Regions from separate parts of the Streptomyces sp. NPDC088810 genome, predicted to be linked through region 1. Evidence: riboswitches for the same ligand, from Rfam matches in the RefSeq annotation. Region 1 holds a riboswitch; each other region holds the start of a gene.
The links. A riboswitch is a leader RNA that binds a small molecule or an ion and turns the genes downstream of it on or off. The one in region 1 is predicted to bind S-adenosylmethionine.
Positions count from the first base shown of each region.

Region 2: linked by a shared signal. The riboswitch ahead of ACIP4Y_RS04645 (aminotransferase class V-fold PLP-dependent enzyme) and the one ahead of thrC (threonine synthase) in region 1 are both predicted to bind S-adenosylmethionine.
Region 3: linked by a shared signal. The riboswitch ahead of ACIP4Y_RS06980 (amino acid ABC transporter permease) and the one ahead of thrC (threonine synthase) in region 1 are both predicted to bind S-adenosylmethionine.

Region 1 is NZ_JBIVJQ010000005.1:431,307-438,405, reverse strand. Features, by position in the region: gene ACIP4Y_RS19780 (extracellular solute-binding protein) at 1-819, shown strand, start outside; gene ACIP4Y_RS19775 (DUF3263 domain-containing protein) at 855-1,079, shown strand; gene otsB (trehalose-phosphatase) at 1,133-1,966, shown strand; gene ACIP4Y_RS19765 (trehalose-6-phosphate synthase) at 1,954-3,393, opposite strand; gene ACIP4Y_RS19760 (glucosyl-3-phosphoglycerate synthase) at 3,479-4,423, opposite strand; SAM riboswitch class I at 4,579-4,720, shown strand; gene thrC (threonine synthase) at 4,738-6,024, shown strand; gene ACIP4Y_RS19750 (ubiquitin-like small modifier protein 1) at 6,021-6,296, shown strand; gene ACIP4Y_RS19745 (cold-shock protein) at 6,749-6,952, shown strand.
Region 2 is NZ_JBIVJQ010000001.1:1,010,841-1,017,939, reverse strand. Features, by position in the region: gene ACIP4Y_RS04650 (serine/threonine-protein kinase) at 1-36, opposite strand, end outside; gene ACIP4Y_RS04645 (aminotransferase class V-fold PLP-dependent enzyme) at 89-1,465, opposite strand; SAM riboswitch class IV at 1,594-1,710, opposite strand; gene trpD (anthranilate phosphoribosyltransferase) at 1,799-2,863, opposite strand; gene ACIP4Y_RS04635 (cytochrome bc complex cytochrome b subunit) at 2,987-4,624, opposite strand; gene ACIP4Y_RS04630 (Rieske 2Fe-2S domain-containing protein) at 4,621-5,679, opposite strand; gene ACIP4Y_RS04625 (c-type cytochrome) at 5,676-6,488, opposite strand; gene ACIP4Y_RS04620 (heme-copper oxidase subunit III) at 6,551-7,099, opposite strand, start outside.
Region 3 is NZ_JBIVJQ010000002.1:77,524-84,622, forward strand. Features, by position in the region: gene ACIP4Y_RS06970 (transporter substrate-binding domain-containing protein) at 1-592, opposite strand, end outside; gene ACIP4Y_RS06975 (amino acid ABC transporter ATP-binding protein) at 691-1,482, opposite strand; gene ACIP4Y_RS06980 (amino acid ABC transporter permease) at 1,479-2,462, opposite strand; SAM riboswitch class IV at 2,817-2,927, opposite strand; gene ACIP4Y_RS06985 (glutathione S-transferase C-terminal domain-containing protein) at 3,005-3,892, opposite strand; gene ACIP4Y_RS06990 (putative leader peptide) at 3,968-4,090, opposite strand; gene ACIP4Y_RS06995 (NAD(P)/FAD-dependent oxidoreductase) at 4,231-5,391, shown strand; gene ACIP4Y_RS07000 ((2Fe-2S)-binding protein) at 5,388-5,690, shown strand; gene ACIP4Y_RS07005 (FAD-dependent oxidoreductase) at 5,683-7,099, shown strand, end outside.

The sequences.
Region 1 (7,099 bases):
ACCCTGTTCGCCAAGGCCAACCTCACGCCGCCCACCACCTGGGCCGAGCTGGCCGCCGACGCCAAGGCGCTCAAGGCGCAGGGCGTGAAGTACCCGTACGCGCTGCCGCTCGGGCCCGAGGAGGCCCAGGCCGAGACCATGCAGTGGCTGCTGAGCGGCGGCAACGGCGGCAGCGGCTACACCGACGACGTCGGCACCTACACCATCGACTCCGCCGCGAACGTCGACACCTTCACCTGGCTCAAGGACGAGCTGGTCGGCAAGGACCTGACCGGCCCGGTCGCGCCCGGCAAGCTCAACCGCGCGGACGCGTTCGCCGCGTTCGCCGACGGCCAGGTCGGGATGCTCAACGGGCACCCGACGCTGATCCAGCAGGCCGAGAAGAAGGGCGTGAAGTTCGGCATGGTGCCGATGCCGGGGCGCACCGGCAAGGCCAGGGCCTCCATGGGCGTCGCCGACTGGATGATGGCCTTCAAGCAGAACGGGCACGCCGACCAGATCGGCGACTTCCTCGACTTCGTCTACAGCGAGAAGAACGTCCTCGACTTCTCCCGGACGTACGGGCTGCTGCCGGTCACCGGGTCCGCCTCCAACACCATGGCGGCCTCGGACGCGCCCACCGACAAGGCCCTGCGCCCCTTCCTGGAGCAGCTGCCCACCTCCGAGCTGTACCCCGTGGGCAAGACCTCCTGGGCGACGGTCAGCGCGGCCGTGAAGCAGAACATCGGCCAGGCCGTCGCCCCCGGCGGCAGCCCCGCCGGCGTCCTGACCCGCCTGCAGTCCACGGCCACGGCGGCCGACAGCAGCAACGCGAACTGAGCCCGTTGTCCGTGCCCGCCGCTACCGTGGCGGGCATGGAACTGGGCACCCGAGAGAAAGCCATCCTCGCCCTGGAGCGCCGTGCCTTCCCCGGCCCCGGCGCGAAGGAGCGAGCGATACGCGAGGAACTCGACCTCTCCCCGGTCCGCTATTACCAGCTCCTCAACGCCCTGCTGGACGACGAGCGGGCCCTGGCCCACGACCCGGTCACGATCAACCGCCTGCGCCGGGTACGGGAGGCGCGCCGCGCGGAGCGCTGAGCCGGTGGGGGCCGCCCAGGCGTGAGGGGGCCCGGGCCGGATACTGTCGCGGTATGGATCCTCTGCCCACCCCGCAGACCCAGCCCGGCCGGGACGGCCTCGCCGCCCTGCTCGCGCAGCCCCGCACCGCGCTGATCGGCCTGGACTTCGACGGCACGCTGGCCCCCATCGTCGCCGACCCCGAGCAGGCCCGCGCCCACCCCGACGCCGTACCCGCCCTGGCCGCGCTCGCCCCGCAGGTGGCCTCCGTCGCCGTGATCACCGGCCGCCCGCCCGAGGTCGCGGTCCGCTACGGCGGCTTCGCCGGCGTCCCCGGCCTGGAGCACCTCACCGTCCTGGGCCACTACGGCGCCGAACGCTGGGACGCGGCCACCGGCACGGTCACCGCCCCGCCCCCGCACCCCGGCGTGGCCGCCGTCCGCACCGAGCTGCCCCGCCTGCTGGAGCGCGCCGGCGCCGGCGAGGGCACCTGGATCGAGGAGAAGGGCCGGGCCCTCGCGGTGCACACCCGCCGCGCCGCCGACCCGCAGGCCGCGTTCGAGTCCCTGCGCGGCCCCCTCGCCGACCTCGCCACCCGGCACGGCCTGATCGTCGAACCCGGCCGTCTGGTCCTGGAACTCCGCCCCCCGGGCATGGACAAGGGCGTGGCCCTCCTGGACCACGCCCGCGCCATCGGCGCCGGATGCGTCGTCTACGCCGGCGACGACCTCGGCGACCTCCCCGCCTTCGCCGCCGTCGACAAGCTCCGCACCGACGGCACGCCCGGCCTGCTGATCTGCAGCGGCAGCACCGAGGTCAGCGAACTGGCGGAACGCGCCGACCTGGTGGTGAACGGCCCGGAGGGAGTCGTGGACCTCCTCAGGACGCTCGCCGCTCAGCTCGGCTGACCGGTCAGCGCGCTCAGCTGGTCCAGGAACCACCGGGTCGGCGGCAGCGCGGTCGCGGCGGCGGCCAGCCGCTCCGAGCGTTCCGTCCGCTCCGCCTCCGGCAGGGTCAGCGCCTCGTGCAGGGCCCGGGCCGTGCCCGCGATGTCGTACGGGTTCACCACGAACGCGTCCTCGCCCAGCTCCTCGTACGCCCCGGCCTCGCGCGACAGCACCAGCGCGCAGCCGTGGTCGGAGACGACCGGGACCTCCTTGGCGACGAGGTTCATGCCGTCCCGGATGGGGTTCACGAGGGCCACGTCCGCCAGCCGGTACGCGGCCAGGGAGCGCGCGAAGTCGTCCTTCACGTGCAGCACGACGGGGGTCCAGCCCGCCGTGCCGTACCGCTCGTTGATCTCCTCCGCGACCCGCTGGACCTCGGCCGTGTACTCCCGGTACACGGCGAGGTCCTGCCGGGACGGGTAGGCGAACGCCACGTGGACGACCTTCTCCCGCCACTCGGGGTGGTCCTCCAGCAGCTGCTCGTACGCCAGCAGCCCGCGCACGATGTTCTTGGACAGCTCGGTGCGGTCCACCCGGACGATCGTCTTCCGGTCCGGTCCGATCTCCTCGCGCAGCGCCGCCATCCGCTCGTCCACGTCCGGCTCGTGCGCCCGCTTGCGCAGGAAGTCCGCGTCCGCGCCCAGTCCGTGCACCCCGATCCGGGTGCCGGACGGGATGCCGGGCCCGAGCACCGCGTGACAGCAGTCGGTGAACGCGTCCGCCCACCGCCGGGTGAGGAACGCCGCCCGGTCCGCGCCCAGGATGCCGCCGAGCAGCTCGGCCGCGATGTCGTCGGGAAGCAGCCGGAAGTAGTCCGGCGGCGCCCACGGGGTGTGCGAGAAGTGGCCGATGCGCAGGTCGGGACGGAGCTGGCGGAGCATGCGGGGGGCGAGGGCCAGGTGGTAGTCCTGGATCAGCACCGCCGCGCCCTCGGCCGCCTCCTCGGCCAGCGCCTCGGCGAACGCCCGGTTGTAGGCCTCGTACGACCCCCAGTGCCGCCGGAACTCGGCGCCGAAGACCGGCTCCAGCGGGGTCTGGTACAGCATGTGGTGGACGAACCAGAGCACCGAGTTGGCGATGTCGTTGTACGCCTCGGCGTGCACGCTCGCGTCGATGTCGAGCATCCGCACCCGCTGCCCGCCGGTCTCCTCGGCCGGCAGCAGCCCGCCGTCCGCGCGCCGCACGGCCGCCCGGTCGCCGTCGCCGAGCGCGGCGCACACCCACACCGAGCCCGCGTCCGAGCCGATGGCGGACAGTCCCGAGACCAGCCCGCCGCCGCCCCGTCTGGCGTGCAGCGAGCCGTCCTCGCCCACCTGGTAGGAGACCGGGCCGCGATTGGACGCGACCAGCACCTGAGCCTTTTCAGCAGCAGCACGCGTGGAAGCCATACGCCTCAACCTAGCCCGGCCCGGAAACGCTCAAACGTACGCTCCGCCCGGCGAGGGCCGGGGCGGGTGACCGTATACGCAGGGTTCACGCCACCTTCCGCTCGGCGTACTCCGCGATCTCCACCATGGGGGGCCGTTCCTCGGTGTCCACCGAGTAGGTGCGCGGCTCGAATCCGTCCTCGCCCCGTTCGAACTGCGTGAGCGAGGGCCGGACGAGGTGCCCGCGCGCGAGCCGCAGCTGAGCCGTGCGGTAGATCGCCGCCGCCATCCGGCCGAGGGCCTGCCCGTCCTGGTGCCGGTGCTTGCGCACCCCCAGGTCGACCTGGGCCAGTGCGTCCAGGCCGACCAGGTGCAGCGCGTCGACCAGCATGCCCAGCTCCACGCCGTAGCCCACGGGGAACGGCAGCTGCTCCAGCAGGGAGCGGCGGGCCGCGTACTCGCCGCCCAGCGGCTGCACGAACCCCGCCAGCTGCGGCCAGTGCATGTTCAGCAGCGGACGGGCCATGAGTTCGGTGACCCGGCCGCCCTGCCCGGAGGCGCCGGCGAGCGGGCGGTCGTACATGCCCTTGACCAGGTCGACGCCCGGTTCGGTGAGCAGCGGGCCGACGAGCCCGGTGACGAAGTCGGAGGAGAACTCCTTCAGATCCGCGTCGATGAAGCAGACGATGTCCCCGCCGGTCACCAGCAGCGAGCGCCACAGCACCTCGCCCTTGCCGGGGACGGCGGGGAGGCGGGGCAGGATGTCGTCGCGGTGGACGACCCGGGCGCCCGCGCGCGCTGCGACCTGGGAGGTGCGGTCGGTGGAGCCGGAGTCGACGACCACGACCTCGTCCACGAGCGGCACCTGTTCCACGAGGTCGTGCCGGATGACCGCGACGATGTCGCCGACCGTCTCCTCCTCGTTGAGCGCGGGCAGGACGACGCTGATCGTCCGGCCCGTGCGCTGCTTGGCGGCCAGGACCTGGTGCAGCGGTCGGTCGGCCACGGACCAGGAGCGGGTGCTCAGCCAGCGCTCGACTTCTTCCAGCACGGTCTGCGGCTCCTCACTGTCACGACCACACGTCACCGTGTGATCCATCTCGCGGTTCGGACGACTATCTCAACTGTCCTGGCCTTCGGTTACAGTCTTGAACAACGCCGGTGACCATCGCATGTCGGGGGTCACGAGCGTCCAAAACCGAATACCGCTCATCCAGAGGGGCAGAGGGACACGGCCCGATGAAGCCCCGGCAACCCTCCAGTCGGCTCTCGTCTCGTAGCGAGGCTCCCGGCTAGGGAAGGTGCCAAATCCGTCTCACGGCGAGATGCGTCGTGAGGAAGATGAGGAGAAAGGGCCTCGCCTCCATGGCTGTGCAGACAGTTGCCACCTCCAGCGAAACCACCGTCGACCTCGGCCCCGCCGCCGCCCTGAGCTGTCGCGAGTGCGGTCACCGCGTCCCGCTCGGTCCGGTCTTCGCCTGTGAGGAGTGCTTCGGCCCGCTCGAGATCGCCTACGACTTCTCCGCCTACGACACCGAGGACCTGCGTCGGCGGATCGAGGCCGGCCCCGCGAACATCTGGCGGTACGCGCCGCTGCTGCCCGTCCCGGCGGACGTCACCGGCAAGCCCAACCTCAACCCCGGCTGGACCAAGCTCGTCCAGGCCGACAACCTGGCGCGCGAGCTGGGCGTCGACGCCGGCAAGCTCTTCGTGAAGGACGACTCCGGGAACCCGACCCACTCCTTCAAGGACCGGGTCGTCGCCCAGGCCCTGGAGGCCGCCCGCGCCTTCGGCTTCACCACGCTCTCCTGCTCCTCCACCGGCAACCTGGCCGGCGCCGTCGGCGCCGCCGCCGCCCGGGCCGGCTTCCGCTCCTGCGTGTTCATCCCGCACGACCTGGAGCAGGGCAAGGTCGTCATGGCCGCGGTCTACGGCGGAGAGCTCGTCGGTATCGAGGGCAACTACGACGACGTGAACCGCTTCTGCTCGGAGCTGATCGGCGACCCGGCCGGCGAGGGCTGGGGCTTCGTCAACGTGAACCTGCGGCCGTACTACGCGGAGGGCTCCAAGACCCTGGCGTACGAGATCTGCGAGCAGCTCGGCTGGCGGCTGCCCGACCAGATCGTGGTTCCGATCGCCTCCGGCTCCCAGCTCACGAAGATCGACAAGGGCCTCCAGGAGCTGATCAAGTTGGGGCTGGTCGAGGACAAGCCGTACAAGATCTTCGGTGCACAGGCCGAGGGCTGCTCGCCGGTGTCCACCGCCTTCAAGGCCGGCCACGACGTGGTCCGCCCGCAGAAGCCGAACACCATCGCCAAGTCCCTGGCCATCGGCAACCCGGCGGACGGGCCGTACGTCCTGGACATCGCGCGCCGCACCGGCGGTGCCGTGGAGGACGTGACGGACGCGGAGGTCGTGGACTCGATCAAGCTGCTCGCCCGCACGGAGGGCATCTTCGCGGAGACCGCCGGCGGGGTGACCGTGGGTGTGACGCGGAAGCTGATCGAGAGCGGTCGGCTGGACCCGGCCCTCACGACCGTCGTGCTCAACACCGGTGACGGCCTCAAGACCCTGGACGCGGTGGCCGGGACCGGCCTCACCGCCACCATCCGCCCGACCCTGGACTCCTTCCGAGAGGCTGGCCTCGCATGAGCGTGACCGTTCGCATCCCCACCATCCTGCGCACCTACACCGGTGGGCAGGCCGAGGTCGCCGCCGAGGGCGCGACGCTCGGCGAGGTCATCGCCGATCTGGAGAAGAACCACACCGGGATCGCCGCCCGGGTCCTGGACGACCAGGGCAAGCTGCGCCGGTTCGTCAACGTGTACGTCAACGACGACGACGTCCGCTTCGAGCAGGGCCTGGACACGGCGACCCCCGACGGCGCCGGTGTCTCCATCATCCCGGCCGTGGCAGGCGGCTGACCGGCCCTTCGACAGGCCCGCACATTACCTTCGGTAACGGCGGTTACCGATTGTTCATCGGATTGCCCCCTCCGTAAGAGAAGCGGAGGGGGCAATTCTGTGTGATTGAGCGCGGTAGAGTTGGGGAACACGGCCCCGGTCTTCGGGTCGAAGGCCCTGGAATCATGCCGGGCGACCCGACAAGAAGTAGCCAAAGTGTGTGGGTTGTCTGTGGCTTTTGCGGCTTTTATGGGGCCCGACTTGCCCTGAATCCGGGCGAATTCTCACTATATTCCGGACCGTCCGCGTCCAGAATTCTCGTCCGATTGACCTGTTGCAGACGGCAGTTGGACAGATACATTCAGCCGCGGTCGACGCGTTCCGGCGCACGCCCCCGGCCAATGGGGGGCGAGGTCTGACCCGGGTCCGCGAAGTGTGGATCTGTGCAAGGGCCAGTAATAGGGGAGTTAGGCATGGCTCAGGGCACCGTCAAGTGGTTCAACGCGGAGAAGGGGTACGGCTTCATCGCGGTCGACGGTGGTGCGGACGTCTTCGTCCACTACAGCGCGATTCAGATGGACGGCTACCGCACCCTGGAAGAGGGCCAGCGGGTCGAGTTCGAGATCTCGCAGGGCCAGAAGGGCCCGCAGGCCGACATGGTTCGCGTCACCGCCTGAACGTTTCTTGTCCGAAGGGCCCGCACCTCCCAGGGGGTGCGGGCCCTTCGCCGTGCCCTGGTTCCGCTGTTCGCGTGCGGCTGACGGGGGCGCCGTACCGGTGCAGGCGCTTGCACTCGACCATGCCGAGTGCTAATCATTGCGTTA
Region 2 (7,099 bases), on a different contig from region 1:
GATGTGGCGCGGGTCTGCTGCGCGCAGCGGCTGCACTCCGGGCTCCCCCTGTCCGACGAGTCGTCAGGGGGAGGTTATACGGCGCTCCTCAGACCGCCGGTACGCAGCGGCCGTCCTCCGTGCGGTACTGCCACTTCGCGCCGTCCGTCACGAGTTCCCTGACGGCGTTGACGAAGCGCTCGACGTGTTCGTCGGGGGTGCCGGCGCCGAAGCTGACGCGGATGGCGTTGAGGGACTTCTCGCCGGGGGCCGCCTCGGGGGCGCCGCACTCGCCCTGGGTCTGCGGGTCGCTGCCGAGCAGGGTGCGGACCAGGGGGTGGGCGCAGAAGAGGCCGTCGCGGACGCCGATGCCGTACTCGGCGGAGAGGGCGGCGGCGAAGTGGGAGCTGTTCCAGCCCTCGACGACGAAGGAGAGGACGCCGACCCGCGGGGCGTCGTCGCCGAAGAGGGAGAGGATCCGCACCTCGGGCACCTCGGCGAGGCCCTCGCGGACGGTGCGGACGAGGTGCTGTTCGCGGGCGACGAGGGTGTCCCAGCCGGCCTCGGTGAGGGCCTTGCAGGCGGAGGCGATGGCGTAGGCGCCGATGACGTTCGGGGAACCGGCCTCGTGGCGGGCCGCGGTCTCGTGCCACTCGACGGCCACGCCGCCGTCCTCGCGCCGGGTGACCTTGCGGCTGGCGCCGCCGCCCGCGAGGTACGGCTCGGCCGCCTGGAGCCAGTCGGCGCGGCCGGCCAGGACGCCGGAGCCGAAGGGCGCGTACAGCTTGTGGCCGGAGAAGGCGACCCAGTCGACGTCGAGGTCGGTGACGGACAGCGGGTGGTGCGGGGCGAGCTGGGCGGCGTCCAGGACGATGCGGGCGCCGTGGGCGTGCGCGGCGGCGGCCAGTTCGCGCACCGGCCACAGCTCGCCGGTGACGTTGGAGGCGCCGGTGACGCAGACCAGGGCCGGGCCGTGACCCCCTTCGCTGGACCCCGTGCGGTCGGCGAGGGCCCGCTCCAGGGTCTCGACCGCCTGCTGCGGGGTGCGCGGGGCGTTGAGGTAGGTGACCTGCGCGTCCTGCCAGGGCAGCAGGGAGGCGTGGTGCTCGGTCTCGAAGACGAAGACCTGGCAGCCGGCCGGGATCGCGCGGGCCAGGAGGTTGAGGGAGTCGGTGGTCGAGCGGGTGAAGACGACCTGGTCGGCCGGGCGGCAGTCGAGGAACTCGGCGACCGTCCTGCGGGCGTTCTCGAACAGGTCCGTGGAGAGCTGGGAGAGGTAGCCGGCACCGCGGTGGACGCTGCCGTAGTACGGGGCGTACGCGGCGACGTCGTCCCAGACGCGCTGGAGGGCGGGGGCGCTGGCCGCGTAGTCCAGTGCGGCGTAGGTGACCTCGCCGCCGGTGACCAGCGGGACGGTGACATCTCGTCCCAGAACGGGCAGAGGGGCGCAAACGGACTGGTCGGCGGCAGCGGTGGAGACAGACATGGCGGAACTCCCGTGAGAGGAAGGCGAAGAAGAGAAAAAGGGTGTGCGGAGGCGGGGCTCTGCGGCCCTAACGCATTCGCTTGCTCACGGAAGACTCCTCGACGACCAGGATCCCTGGATGCGTGAGGGATCCGCGCTTGCCGGGGACCTTGCTGTCCACGGCCTGGTCTTCACCCGGGGCACCCCGCCACGGACGGAGGGTTGCCGGACAGTCGGCCGGGGCCTCATGACTGTCACTCATGACCTGGTACAGGAACGTACGTGATGTGATCGTCGTCCCGCAACCCGTGTCCGGATCGCGGGACGACCTCCGGTGGGACCAGGGGGTGCCCCCTAGGCGTTGCTGGCGGCCACCCAGCGGTCCAGAGTGCGCTTGGCCGCGCCCGAGTCGATGGACTCGGCGGCCTTGGCCATACCGGCCCGCAGCTGCTCCGCCAGCGGTGCGTCGGTCGGCTCGAGCGCGACCAGCGCTGCCGCGGAATTCAGCAGCACCGCGTCCCGTACGGCCCCGGTCTCGCCGTCGAGCAGGCGGCGGGCGACCTCCGCGTTGTACGACGCGTCAGCGCCGCGCAGGGCCTCCACCGGGACGAGGCCGATACCGACGTCCCTCGGGTCGAAGGTCTCCTCGGTGACCTTGCCGTCCCGGACGACCCACACCCGCGAGGTGGCGGTGGTCGTCAGCTCGTCCAGGCCGTCGTCGCCGCGGAACACCAGGGAGGAGTTGCCGCGCTCGGCGAGGACGCCGGCCACGACCGGGGCCATCCGCGGGTCGGCCACGCCGACGGCCTGGGCCCGGACCTTCGCCGGGTTGGTCAGCGGACCCAGCACATTGAAGGTCGTACGGATGCCCAACTGGCCACGGGCGGCGGCGACATGACGCAGGGCCGGGTGGAACTTGACCGCGAAGCAGAAGGTGATCCCGGCCTCCTCGGCGACCTGCGGGACCCGCTCCAGCGGCAGGTTCAGATTGACGCCCAGCTTCTCCAGCACGTCCGACGCGCCCGACGCGGAGGACGCGGCCCGGTTGCCGTGCTTGACGACCTTGGCGCCGGTGCCGGCGACGACGATCGAGGACATCGTGGAGATGTTCACCGTCTTGGCGCCGTCGCCGCCGGTGCCGACGATGTCGACGGTCCGGCCCGGCACCTCGATGACGTTCGCGTGCTCGTACATCGCGCGGACGAGCCCGGTGATCTCCTCCACCGTCTCGCCCTTGGCCCGCAGGGCCACGGCGAATCCCGCGATCTGCGCGTCGGTGGCCTCCCCGCGCATGATCCGGTCCATCGCCCATGCCGTGGCGTCCGCGCTCTGGTCACGGCCTTCCAGCAGGGCGTTCAGCACCTCGGGCCAGGAACGGCCCGCCGCGGTGTCGCCTCCAGCGGGGGTCACAGCGCTCATAAGCCGCTCCTGGTGTCGTACACAGCATCGGTGGTCGGCCCCAGCCTATCGACCCCCGCACACGGCGAAGGGCCCCGTCCGCAAACCGGACGGGGCCCTTCGCCGTGGCGTGGCGACGCGGGATCAGTGGTGGCCGTGGCCGCTCGTGATCTCCTTGTACTCCTCGACGGTCGGCTTCGGGATCTGGTTGTCCTCGCCGTAGTAGGCGTTGGACAGCTTCACCCGGAGCTTCTCCGTGGCCGGCACCTTGCGCTCGACACCGTTCCCGTCGACCGTCGGACCGATCTCGGCCGGCTTGTACTGCTCGTGCGCGGTGAGCGTGTGCAGCTGCTCCTGGCTGAGCGGCTCGTGCACCTCGATGAACTCACCGTGCGGCAGCCGCTTGATGATGCCGGTCTCGCGACCGTGCAGCACCTTGTCGCGGTCGCGGCGCTGCAGACCCAGGCAGATCCGCTTGGTGACGATGAACGCGATGATCGGTCCGGCGAAGAAGAAGATCCGGACGAACCAGGTGACGGCGTTGATCGACAGGTGGAAGTGGGTGGCCCACAGGTCGTTGCCACCGCCGACCAGGGTGATCATGTAGATCGTCACCCAGGCGACACCGAAAGCGGTACGGGTCGGGGCGTTGCGCGGGCGGTCCAGGATGTGGTGCTCGCGCTTGTCGCCGGTGATCCAGGACTCGATGAACGGGTAGACCGCGATCGCCGCCAGGACCAGCGGGAAGAGCACCAGCGGGATGAACACGCCCAGGACGAGCGTGTGGCCCCAGAAGTTGATCTCCCAGCCCGGCATGAAGCGGATCAGACCCTCGGCGAAGCCCATGTACCAGTCGGGCTGGGCGCCGGTGGACACCTGGTCCGGACGGTAGGGGCCCATCGCCCAGATCGGGTTGATCTGCGCGACCGCGGCGATGGCCGCGATGACACCGAAGACCAGGAAGAAGAAGCCTCCGGCCTTGGCCATGTACACCGGCAGCAGCGGCATGCCGACGACGTTGTTGTTCGTCTTGCCGGGACCCGCGAACTGCGTGTGCTTGTGGTAGAAGACCAGGATCAGGTGCGCCACCATCAGGCCGAGCATGATGCCCGGCAGCAGCAGGATGTGGATCGAGTAGAACCGGGCGACGAAGTCGTGGCCGGGGAACTCTCCGCCGAACAGGAAGAACGACAGGTACGTACCGACGATCGGCACGGACAGGATCGCGCCCTCCATGAAGCGGACACCGGTGCCGGAGAGCAGGTCGTCCGGGAGCGAGTAACCGGTGAAGCCGGTGAACATGCCGAGGACGAACAGCAGGAAGCCGAACAGCCAGTTGATCTCACGCGGCTTGCGGAACGCGCCGGTGAAGAACACGCGCATCATGTGCACGAACATGCCGGCGAGGAAGATCAGGGCGGCCCAGTGGTGGATCTGCCGGATGAGCAGACCACCGCGCACGTCGAAGGAGATGTGCAGGGTCGAGCTGAACGCCTCGGACATCAGCTGTCCCTGGAGCGGGATGTAGCTGCCGTGGTACTCCACCTCGTTCATCGACGGGTGGAAGAACAGCGTCAGGTACACACCCGTCAGGATGATGATGATGAAGCTGTACATGCACACTTCGCCCAACATGAACGACCAGTGGTCGGGGAAGATCTTGCGCATGTTCGACTTGGCCAGGGAGTAGATCCCGAGCCGGCCGTCGGCCCAGTCGGCGACACGCTCGCCGGCCGGGGCCTTCCCGCGAGAGCGGGGCGTCTCGTTCGCTGCAGTACTCATCCGCGCTCCCAGAATGCAGGACCGACGGGCTCCTCGAAGTCGCCGAGCGCCTGGAGGTAACCCTCATTGTCCACGCCGATGCGCAGCTGCGGCAGGGCGTGGCCGGCGGGACCGAAGATCACACGGGCACCGTCGGAGAGGTCGAAGGTGGACTGGTGGCACGGGCACAGCACGTGGTGCGTCTGCTGCTCGTACAGGGAGATCGGGCAGCCGACGTGGGTGCAGATCTTGGAGAAGGCGACGATGCCCTCGTGCGACCAGTCGAGCTCGCGCTTGTCCTTGATGTTGCCCGGCTGCAGCCGGACGATCATCAGGGCCGCCTTGGCGATCTCCGTCTGGAACTCCTCCTCGTTCTCCTCCAGGCCGTCCGGCTTGGCGAAGGTGAGGGAGCCGACGGCGACGTCCTCGGGACGCAGCGGCTGGTTCGTGTTCATGTTGACCAGGCGCATGCCCTTGGCCCACATGGTGTGGCGCAGCTTGCTGTGCGGCAGCGGACCGAGGTCGCGCAGCAGCATGACGCCGGAGAGCGGCACCATGGCCAGCGCACCGAACATCGTGTTGCGGATCAGCTTGCGACGGCCGAGCGCCGACTCCTTGGCGCCCTGGCGGAAGTCCTCGTGGACCTTCGCCCGGACCTCCGGGGAGGCCTCGATCGGGTGCCGGTCGTCGGCGACCTCCACGTCGGACATCAGGGTGCGGGCCCAGTGGACCGCGCCCGCGCCGATGCAGAACAGCGCCACGCCCAGGGTCAGACCCAGCGCGAAGTTCAGCGCGTTGATGTGCCCGATCGGGAAGACGAAGATCGACTTGTCGTGCGGGATCGCCACGTACGAGGCGATGAAGCCGATGGTGGCCAGCATCGACACCGTGAACAGCAGGGCGACCATGCGCTCGGACCGCCTGGCGGCCCGCTCGTCGACGTCCTGGATCCGGTGCTCGTGCGGCGGCAGACCCGGGTCGGCGAACGGGTTCTCCTCGTCCGCGACCCCTACCGCGCCGTGGGCGTGGTCCTGCTCAGCGGGCAGGTTCTCTTCTGGAATGTCTTGGCTACTCATGACTTCTTGGCCTTTGCGGTCCGAGCGGCGACCCAGACGGCGACCGCGATCAGCGCGCCGAGGCCGAAGATCCAGGCGAACAGACCCTCACTGACCGGCCCGAGGCCGCCCAGCTCCAGACCGCCGGGGTTCTCCGTCTTGCTGCCGTTGACCGCGTTCAGGTACGCGATGATGTCCTTCTTGTTCTTCTCCGACATGGTGGTGTCGGGGAAGGACGGCATGTTCTGCGGGCCCGTCTGCATGGCCTCGTAGATGTGCTTCGGAGCGACACCCTCCAGGCTCGGCGCGTACTTGCCCTTCGTCAAGGCACCGCCCTTGCCGGTGAAGTTGTGGCACTGCGCGCAGTTGGTGCGGAACAGATCGCCACCCTTGGCGATGTCCGCGCCCGCGGGGCCGTACTGCTGCTTGGTGGGCACGCTCGGGCCGGCACCCAGCGAGGCGACGTACGCGGCGAGCTGGTCGATCTGGGCCTGCGTGTAGATGTTCTTCTTGCGCGGGACCTGGGCGCCCTGCGAGGTCGCGGCGGGCATACGGCCGGTGCCGACCTGGAAGTCGACCGCGGCTGCACCCACGCCGACGAGGCTCGGGCCGTCGGAGGAGCCCTGGCCACCGGTGCCGTGGCAGCTGGCGCAGCCGACCTGGTAGAGCTTCTTGCCCTCCTTGATGGTCAGGGACTGGGAGGTTTCATCGGCCTGCGCCTTGCCCGCGGGCGCGAACGCGGCGTACAGCCCCCCAGTGGCCGCCAGCGCGAGGAGTAGGACGACGACCGCCGCCAGCGGATGGCGTCGTCGTGCGGAGAGCTTTTTCACGGATTACCCCGGTGTCAGGATCTTCTGCGTCGGTGCTTCTGGATGTGCGGGAGCGGTCCCGGCTACTTGATCAGGTAGATCGTGGCGAAGAGGCCGATCCAGACGACATCGACGAAGTGCCAGTAGTAGGACACGACGATGGCGGCGGTCGCCTGCTCGTGAGTGAACCTCTTGGCCATGTAGGTGCGGCCGAGGACCAGCAGGAAGGCGATGAGACCGCCCGTCACGTGCAGGCCGTGGAAGCCGGTGGTCAGGTAGAACACCGAGCCGTACGGGTCGGAGGACAGCGAGATCCCGTCCTTCTTCACCAGCTCCGTGTACTCGTAGATCTGACCGCCGATGAAGATCGCACCCATGATGAAGGTGAGGATGAACCAGCCACGGAGCTTCTTCACATCGCCGCGCTCGGCCGCGAACACGCCGAGCTGGCAGGTGAGGGAGGAGAGCACCAGGATCGTGGTGTTCGTGGCGGAGAAGGGCACGTTGAGTGCCTCCGCCTGTTCCTTCCAGTGGACCGGTCCGGTCACCGACCGGAGGGTGAAGTACATCGCGAAGAGGGCCGCGAAGAACATCAGCTCGGAACTCAGCCAGATGATGGTTCCGACGCTGGT
Region 3 (7,099 bases), on a different contig from region 1:
CGGTGACCGTCTTCCCGGCGAGGTTCTCGTAGTTGCCGTCGAAGTTCCAGGTGCTCTTCTTCAGCACCTCGAAGGCGAGGTTGTCCTTGCGGTAGGAGGCGAACTCGTACTTCTTCTTGCGCTCCTCGGTGACGGTGACGTTGGAGAAGGCCACGTCGACCTTGCCGCTGTCGACCCCGACGAAGAGGTTCTCCCAGGTGTTGTTCCTGACCTCGGGGTCGAGGCCGAGCACCGCGGCCACCAGGCGGCCGAGGTCGGGCTCGGAGCCGGTGAGGGTCTTCTGGTCGCTGCCCACGAAGTTCAGCGGTGCGGACCCCGAAGGCAGGGCGCCGACACCGATGACGAGCTTGCCGCTCTTGCGGACGGAGGCGGGCAGGTGGGCGCTGATCGACTTCACCTCGGAGACCTTCAGCGCGGTCTCCTTCGCGGCGCCGTTGGACAGCCGGCCCACGGTCACCGTGCCGGCCGTGTCGGTGGTGGTTGCCGCGTCGCTGTCTCCCCCGCAGGCGGCGAGTCCGCCGGCCAGGGAGAGGGTCACGGTCGCCGCGGTGAGGCCGCGTATCAGGCTGCGTCGGGAGAACTGGCTGGGCATGGCTGTCCTTGTCGTTCGGAAGGTCGGGAGGTACGGAAGGTCCGGGAAGGACCGGGGGTCGGGAGTTGCGGTGCGGGAGTGCGACAACAGGCGGGCGGTCAGAGCACCTTGGCGAGGAAGTCCCGGGTCCGTTCGTGCCGGGGGCGGTCCAGCACCTGGCCGGGCGGGCCCTGTTCGACGATCCGTCCGCCGTCGATGAAGACGACCCGGTCGGCGACCTCGCGGGCGAAGCCGATCTCGTGGGTGACGATGAGGAGGGTGGTGCCGCTGGTCGCCAGGTCCTTGATGACGGCCAGCACCTCGCCGACGAGTTCGGGGTCGAGTGCCGAGGTCGGCTCGTCGAAGAGGATGATCCCGGGCCGCAGGGCGAGGGCGCGGGCGATGGCGACGCGCTGCTGCTGGCCGCCGGACAACTGCCGCGGGTAGGCGCCCGCCTTGTCGCTCAGGCCTACCCGGCCGAGCAGTTCGCGGGCGAGTTCCTGGGCGGCCGGCCGGGCCAGCCTGCCGGTGGCGACGGGAGCGGCGGCGACGTTGTCGAGGACGGTCAGGTGCGGGAAGAGATTGAAGTTCTGGAAGACGAAGCCGATCCGGCTGCGCTGGGCGAGGATGGTGCGCTCGCTCAGCTCCTTCAGCCGCTCCCCCTGCCGCTTCACCCCGATGAGTTCGCCGCCCACGCTGACGTGGCCGATCTCGGGCTTCTCCAGGTGGTTGACCACCCTGAGCAGCGTGGACTTGCCGGAGCCGGACGGACCGATGATCACGGTGACCTCGCCGGGGCGGACGGTCAGGTCGATGCCGTCGAGGACGCGGTGGGTGCCGTACCACTTGTGGACGCCACGGATCTCGAGTGCGGCGGGCGCGGGCTTGGCGAGCGTCGGTGCGGTGGTCATACGGCGGCCTCCCTGCGCAGCCGGTCGCGCAGTCCGGCGAGGCCGGCCCGGGCTTTCTGCACCGGGGTCGGCGGCAGGGTGCGCGTGGCGCCCCGGGCGTAGTGCCGCTCGACGTAGAACTGGGCGACGGACACGGCGCTGGTCAGGATCAGGTACCAGACGGTGGCGACCACCAGCAGCGGCACGATGTCACCCGGGTAGGTGTTGCCCATCGACTGCACGGCGCCGAACAGGTCGAGCAGGGACACGTAGAACACCAGGGACGTGCTCTTGATGAGGCCGATCAGCTGGTTGACGTAGTTCGGGGTGATGGACCTGAGGGCCTGCGGGAAGACGATCCGGCGGAACTGGTAGCCCTTGGGCAGGCCGAGCGCGGCGGCCGCCTCGTGCTGTCCCTGGTCGACGGAGAGGATGCCGCCGCGGACCACCTCGGACGCGTACGCCGCCTCGTTGAGGCTGAGGCCGAGGACGGCGATCGTCATGTCCGTGGCCAGCCGCGACTCGTTGAAGGTGACGAAGGCGGGCCCGAAGGGCACCCCGAGGCTCAGCGTCTTGTACAGGGCGCTGAAGTTGTACAGGAAGATCAGCACCACGATCAGCGGTACGGAGCGGAACAGCCAGGTGTAGGTCCAGCTGACCGCGCGCAGCACCGGGCTTCCGGAGAGCCGGGCGACGGCCAGCAGGATCCCGCCGAGGAGGCCCAGCACCGCGCTGAGCGCGGCGACTTCGAGGGTGACGAGGAGGCCGTCGAGGACGGTCGGGCGCAGGAACCAGTAGCGGAAGCGGTCCCACTGGTAGAAGGGGTTCGTGACCAGTCCGTGCAGGATCTGCGCGACGAGCACGAGGACCACGGCGGTGACGATCCACCGGCCGGGCCGGCGCAGCGGCTGAACCCGCTGAGCGGTGAGAGTTTCTGACGGTGTGTCGGCGCGTACCGGCGGCTCGGCTGTCGAGACGGCGGTGCCTGGTGGTTCGCTCATGGCGGGCTCCGGCGGAGGTCGGACACCCCGGGGCCGCGCGCGGTCGGAGGTGGGCCGCGTCGGCACGGGGGCACGAGGCGGCGCGTCGGGCGGGCGCGGAACCGGGGGCGGGGCGGACAACGGCACACCGGGCGGTGGGTGTGCGGCGGGAACGCGGGGCTGGGAGGAGACGTCAGCCCTGACAGCGGGCAGAGCCCGGTGCGGTACACAGTGCGCTGTTCACGCGGAGCAGATCGACGGCCCGGTCGGCGACCAGGAGACCGGCGTACGACGGTACGCAGCCCTGGGGGCGGCTCGCGGCCGTCCTGAGAGCTGCGTCCATGGCGTCACCTGTCACTGTTCCGGCCCCGTGGGGCCTCGCGCTTACCGAATGCGTCGTCCGGTCCGGTCGTCACCTGGGGCACCCCACCGCGACGCGAGGGTTGCCGGTCAGCGAGCCAGGGCTTGGCGCTGACGCTCATGACCGTTCTGAGCCGTAAGTAAGGCAGTTGCCCGTTCGATTGTCAACGGCCGTCCGCCACATGGACACTGCCTGGCCGCTCTCACCTGCGAGAAGCGTCCGGGCTGTCCGCGGCATGGCCTGCCCAGTCCAGGATCTGGACAGCGGCCCCCGCGGCCTCCAGGCCCTGGCAGCGGCCATGGTGGCGGCGGGCGATGCCGTCGAGGTCGAGGTGGCGGCCGAACGCGGGACGCGCGGCCAGGCGGCGGGCGTAGGCCCACAGGGCGCGGTGGCCGGCGATGCGGTGCACGGCGGAGGCGTCGAGGTGGCAGCGGTGGACGGTGTCGAGCTGCACCAGGGTCACCCACAGTTCGACGTCGGCGGCGGTGAGCCGGTCGTCGGCCAGGTACTCCTCTGCGCTCAGCCGCCGCTCCAGCCGGCCCAGGGTGTCGAGCAGCACGTCGAGGGCGGCGGCCCGCTCGGCCGGGTCGGCGCCGGCCCGGCCGGCGCGCTGCGCGGCCTCCTCGACGCCCTCGGCGCACATCCGCTCGACGGCCTCGATCACGGACTCCAGCCCGGAGGGGTACAGGCGGGCCCGGCCGCCCGGCCCGAACCGGTCCAGGTCGCGCAGGATGTCGGGGGTGTGGGTGCTGACGATGCGTCCGGACCAGTCGTCGCTCAGCACGGGTGCGAGCGCCGGGCCCGTGTAGTGGTGGGCGCCTGCCTCGTACAGCGGGCGCAGCGCCGAGTGGCCGCCGCCGGGACAGTCCGGGACGGGGGGCAGGAGGGTGACCGGACAGCTCGCGTCCAGGCCGAGCAGGCTGTGCCCGACGGCGAGGCGCAGCCCGTCGGGGCAGGCGGTGGACAGGTGGAGCCGGTAGCGGTGCGGCACGGCGTAGTGGCCGCTGCGCGCGTCCTGACCGATCCGTCCGCGGAAGACGGGGGCGGTGCGGCGGGCGGACGGGACGGCGGCGAGCGGAGCGATGGACATGGGTCTCCCCGGGTGGTGGGCGTGCGGAGGGGCGCGGCCGGCGCGGGCGCGGCCGGGGGGCGAGCGGGGCCCGGCTCAGCGGTGGCGGCTGATCGCGCTGCAGACGCGCTGCAGGTCGATGTGGCGGCGGGAGGTGAGCAGGGGGGCGCGCAACGGCGTCCGGCCCGTGGAGCCGGTGCCCGTCCGGAGGCGCGCCATGATTCCCTACCTGTTCACTAGGATTCCCTCCTTGGAGTGTCGATCCGGCTCCGTACGACGTCAAGGGGGCGTCCACGCCTGGGAATCGGGGTCGGCGCCGGGGACTCCTCAGCCAGAGAAACATGTGACATAGTACTGCCGTGACGAAGCGACTGACCTGCGATGTCGTGGTCGTCGGGGCCGGGATGGTGGGCGCGGCCTGTGCGCTGTACGCCGCACGGGCCGGACTCGACGTACGGCTGGTGGACCGGGGCCCGGTTGCCGGCGGCACCACCGGCGCCGGCGAGGGCAACCTGCTCGTCTCCGACAAGGAACCGGGCCCGGAACTCGGACTCGCCCTGCTGTCGGCACGGTTGTGGGCCGGGCTGGCCGAGGAGCACGGCGCCGCTCTCGAGTACGAGCCCAAGGGCGGCCTCGTGGTCGCCTCCACCCCCAAAGCCCTGGCCGCGCTGCGGGAGTTCGCGGCGGCCCAGAGCGGCGCCGGCGTCTCCGCCGCACCGGTCGACGCCAGGCAACTGACGGAGCTGGAGCCGCACTTGGCACCGGGCATGGCGGGCGGAGTGCACTACCCGCAGGACGCGCAGGTCATGCCCGCTTTGGCCGCCGCCCACCTGGTCCGCGCCTCCGGTGCCGCCCTGCACACCGACCGCACCGTGACCGGGGTGCTGCGCACGGCGGACGGCACGGTGTACGGCGTCCGCACCGACCGGGGCGACATCCACGCCCCGGCGGTGGTGAACGCGGCCGGCACCTGGGGCGGCGAGGTCGCGGCGCTCGCCGGCGTCCGACTGCCGGTGCTTCCGCGGCGCGGCTTCGTGCTGGTCACCGAGCCGCTGCCGCGGATGGTCCGGCACAAGGTGTACGCGGCGGACTACGTGGCCGACGTGGCCAGTGACTCGGCCGCCCTGCGCACGTCACCGGTCGTGGAGGGCACGGCCGCCGGTCCGGTGCTGATCGGTGCCACCCGGGAACGGGTGGGCTTCGACCGCTCGCTGTCGCTGCCCGCGGTACGGGCGCTGGCGGCCGGGGCGATCGGGCTGTTCCCGTTCCTGGAGCGGGTCCGCGCCCTGCGGACATACGCGGGCTTCCGGCCGTACCTGCCCGACCACCTGCCGGCCGTCGGCGCCGACCCGCGGGCGCCCGGCCTGTTCCACGCCTGCGGGCACGAGGGCGCGGGCATCGGACTCGCCCCCGGCACCGGGCAGTTGATCGCCCAGGTACTCACCGGCAAGGCACCCGAACTGGATCTCACACCGTTCCGGCCGGAGCGGTTCGACACCGAGGGAGGCGACGTCCGGTGAATCCGCTGGAGTCGACCCGCGCCCGGCCGGGCGAGGCCTGCACCGTCACCTTCGACGGCCGGTCCCTGTCGGCGCTGCCGGGCCAGACGGTCGCGGCGGCCCTGTGGGCGGCGGGCGTGACGGCCTGGCGCAGCACGCGCGGCGCCGGCCGGCCCCGCGGGGTGTTCTGCGGGATCGGGGTGTGCTTCGACTGCCTGGTGACCGTCAACGGCCGCCCGAACCAACGGGCTTGCCTGGTGCCGGCGCGCCCGGGCGACGTGATCCGCACACAGGAGGGGACGGGCCGGGACGATGACTGAACGACCGCGACTCGCCGTCGTCGGCGCGGGCCCGGCCGGCCTCGCCGGGGCGCTGGCGGCGGCCGCACGAGGCGTCCGGGTCGTCCTGGTCGACGCGGCCGAGCAGGCCGGCGGCCAGTTCTACCGGCAGCCCGCCCCCGCCCTCGGCGCCCGCCGGCCGCAGGCCCTGCACCACCAGTGGCGCACCTGGGAACGGCTGCGGGACGCCCTGGACCGGCACCGCGAGGCCGGCCGCATCACGCACCTGACCGACCATCACGTGTGGTGCGTGGAGCGGGACTCCGCCTCCGGAACGTTCTGCGTGCACGCCCTGCTCGGCCCCGCGCAGGAGGAGGGCGTCACCGTCCGCGCCGACGCCGTCCTGCTGGCCACCGGCGGGTACGAGCAGGTGCTGCCCTTCCCGGGCTGGACGCTGCCCGGGGTCGTCACGGCCGGCGGCGCGCAGGCCATGCTCAAGGGCGGCCTGGTGCTGCCCGGCCGGACGGCCGTGGTCGCCGGGACCGGGCCGCTGCTGCTGCCGGTGGCCACCGGGCTCGCCGCGGCCGGTGCCCGGGTCGCCGCGCTGGTCGAGTCGGCCGGTCCCGCCGCGCTGCTGCGCCGGGCGCCCGCCCTGGCCGCACAGCCCGGCAAACTGGCCGAGGGCGCCGGATACGCGGCCCGGCTGCTGCGGCACGCGGTGCGCACGCTGGCCCGGCACACCGTCGTGGCCGCGCACGGCACCGACCGGCTGGAGGCGGTGACGGTGGCCGCGCTCGACCGGGACGGACACCTCCGGCCCGGCAGCGCCCGCCGCATCCCCTGCGACACCCTCGCCGTCGGCCACGGCATGCTGCCGCACACCGACCTCGCCGAGACCCTCGGCTGCGCTCTGTCCGGCACCGCCGTACAGGTCGACGAGGAGCAGCGCACCGACGTGCCCGGTGTCTGGGCCGCCGGGGAGGCCACCGGGGTCGGCGGCGCGGCGCTCGCGCTCGCCGAGGGGCACATCGCCGGACGCTCGGCCGCCGCCCGGCTGCACGGCACCGCCCCCGACCCGCGCCGCTGGGCCGCCGCCGCCCGGGCGCGGACCCGGCTGCGGGAGTTCGCCACGGCCCTGGACGCCGTGTACACCGCTCCGGCGGGCTGGGCGGACCGGGTCCCCGACGACACGGTGGTGTGCCGCTGCGAGGAGGTCACCGCCGGGCAGGTGCGCGCGTCCGTCGGCACGCTGGGCGCCGGCGACCTGCGCACCGTGAAGCTGCTCACCCGGGCCGGGATGGGCTGGTGCCAGGGGCGGATGTGCGCGCCCGCGGTGGCCGGCCTGAGCGGATGCCCGCTCACCGCCGGCCGGCGGCCGTTCGCCCGGCCGGTACCGCTCGGCGTCCTGGCCGGTCTGCCGGACCCGGCTGAGTCGGCCCCGCCGGCGCCGG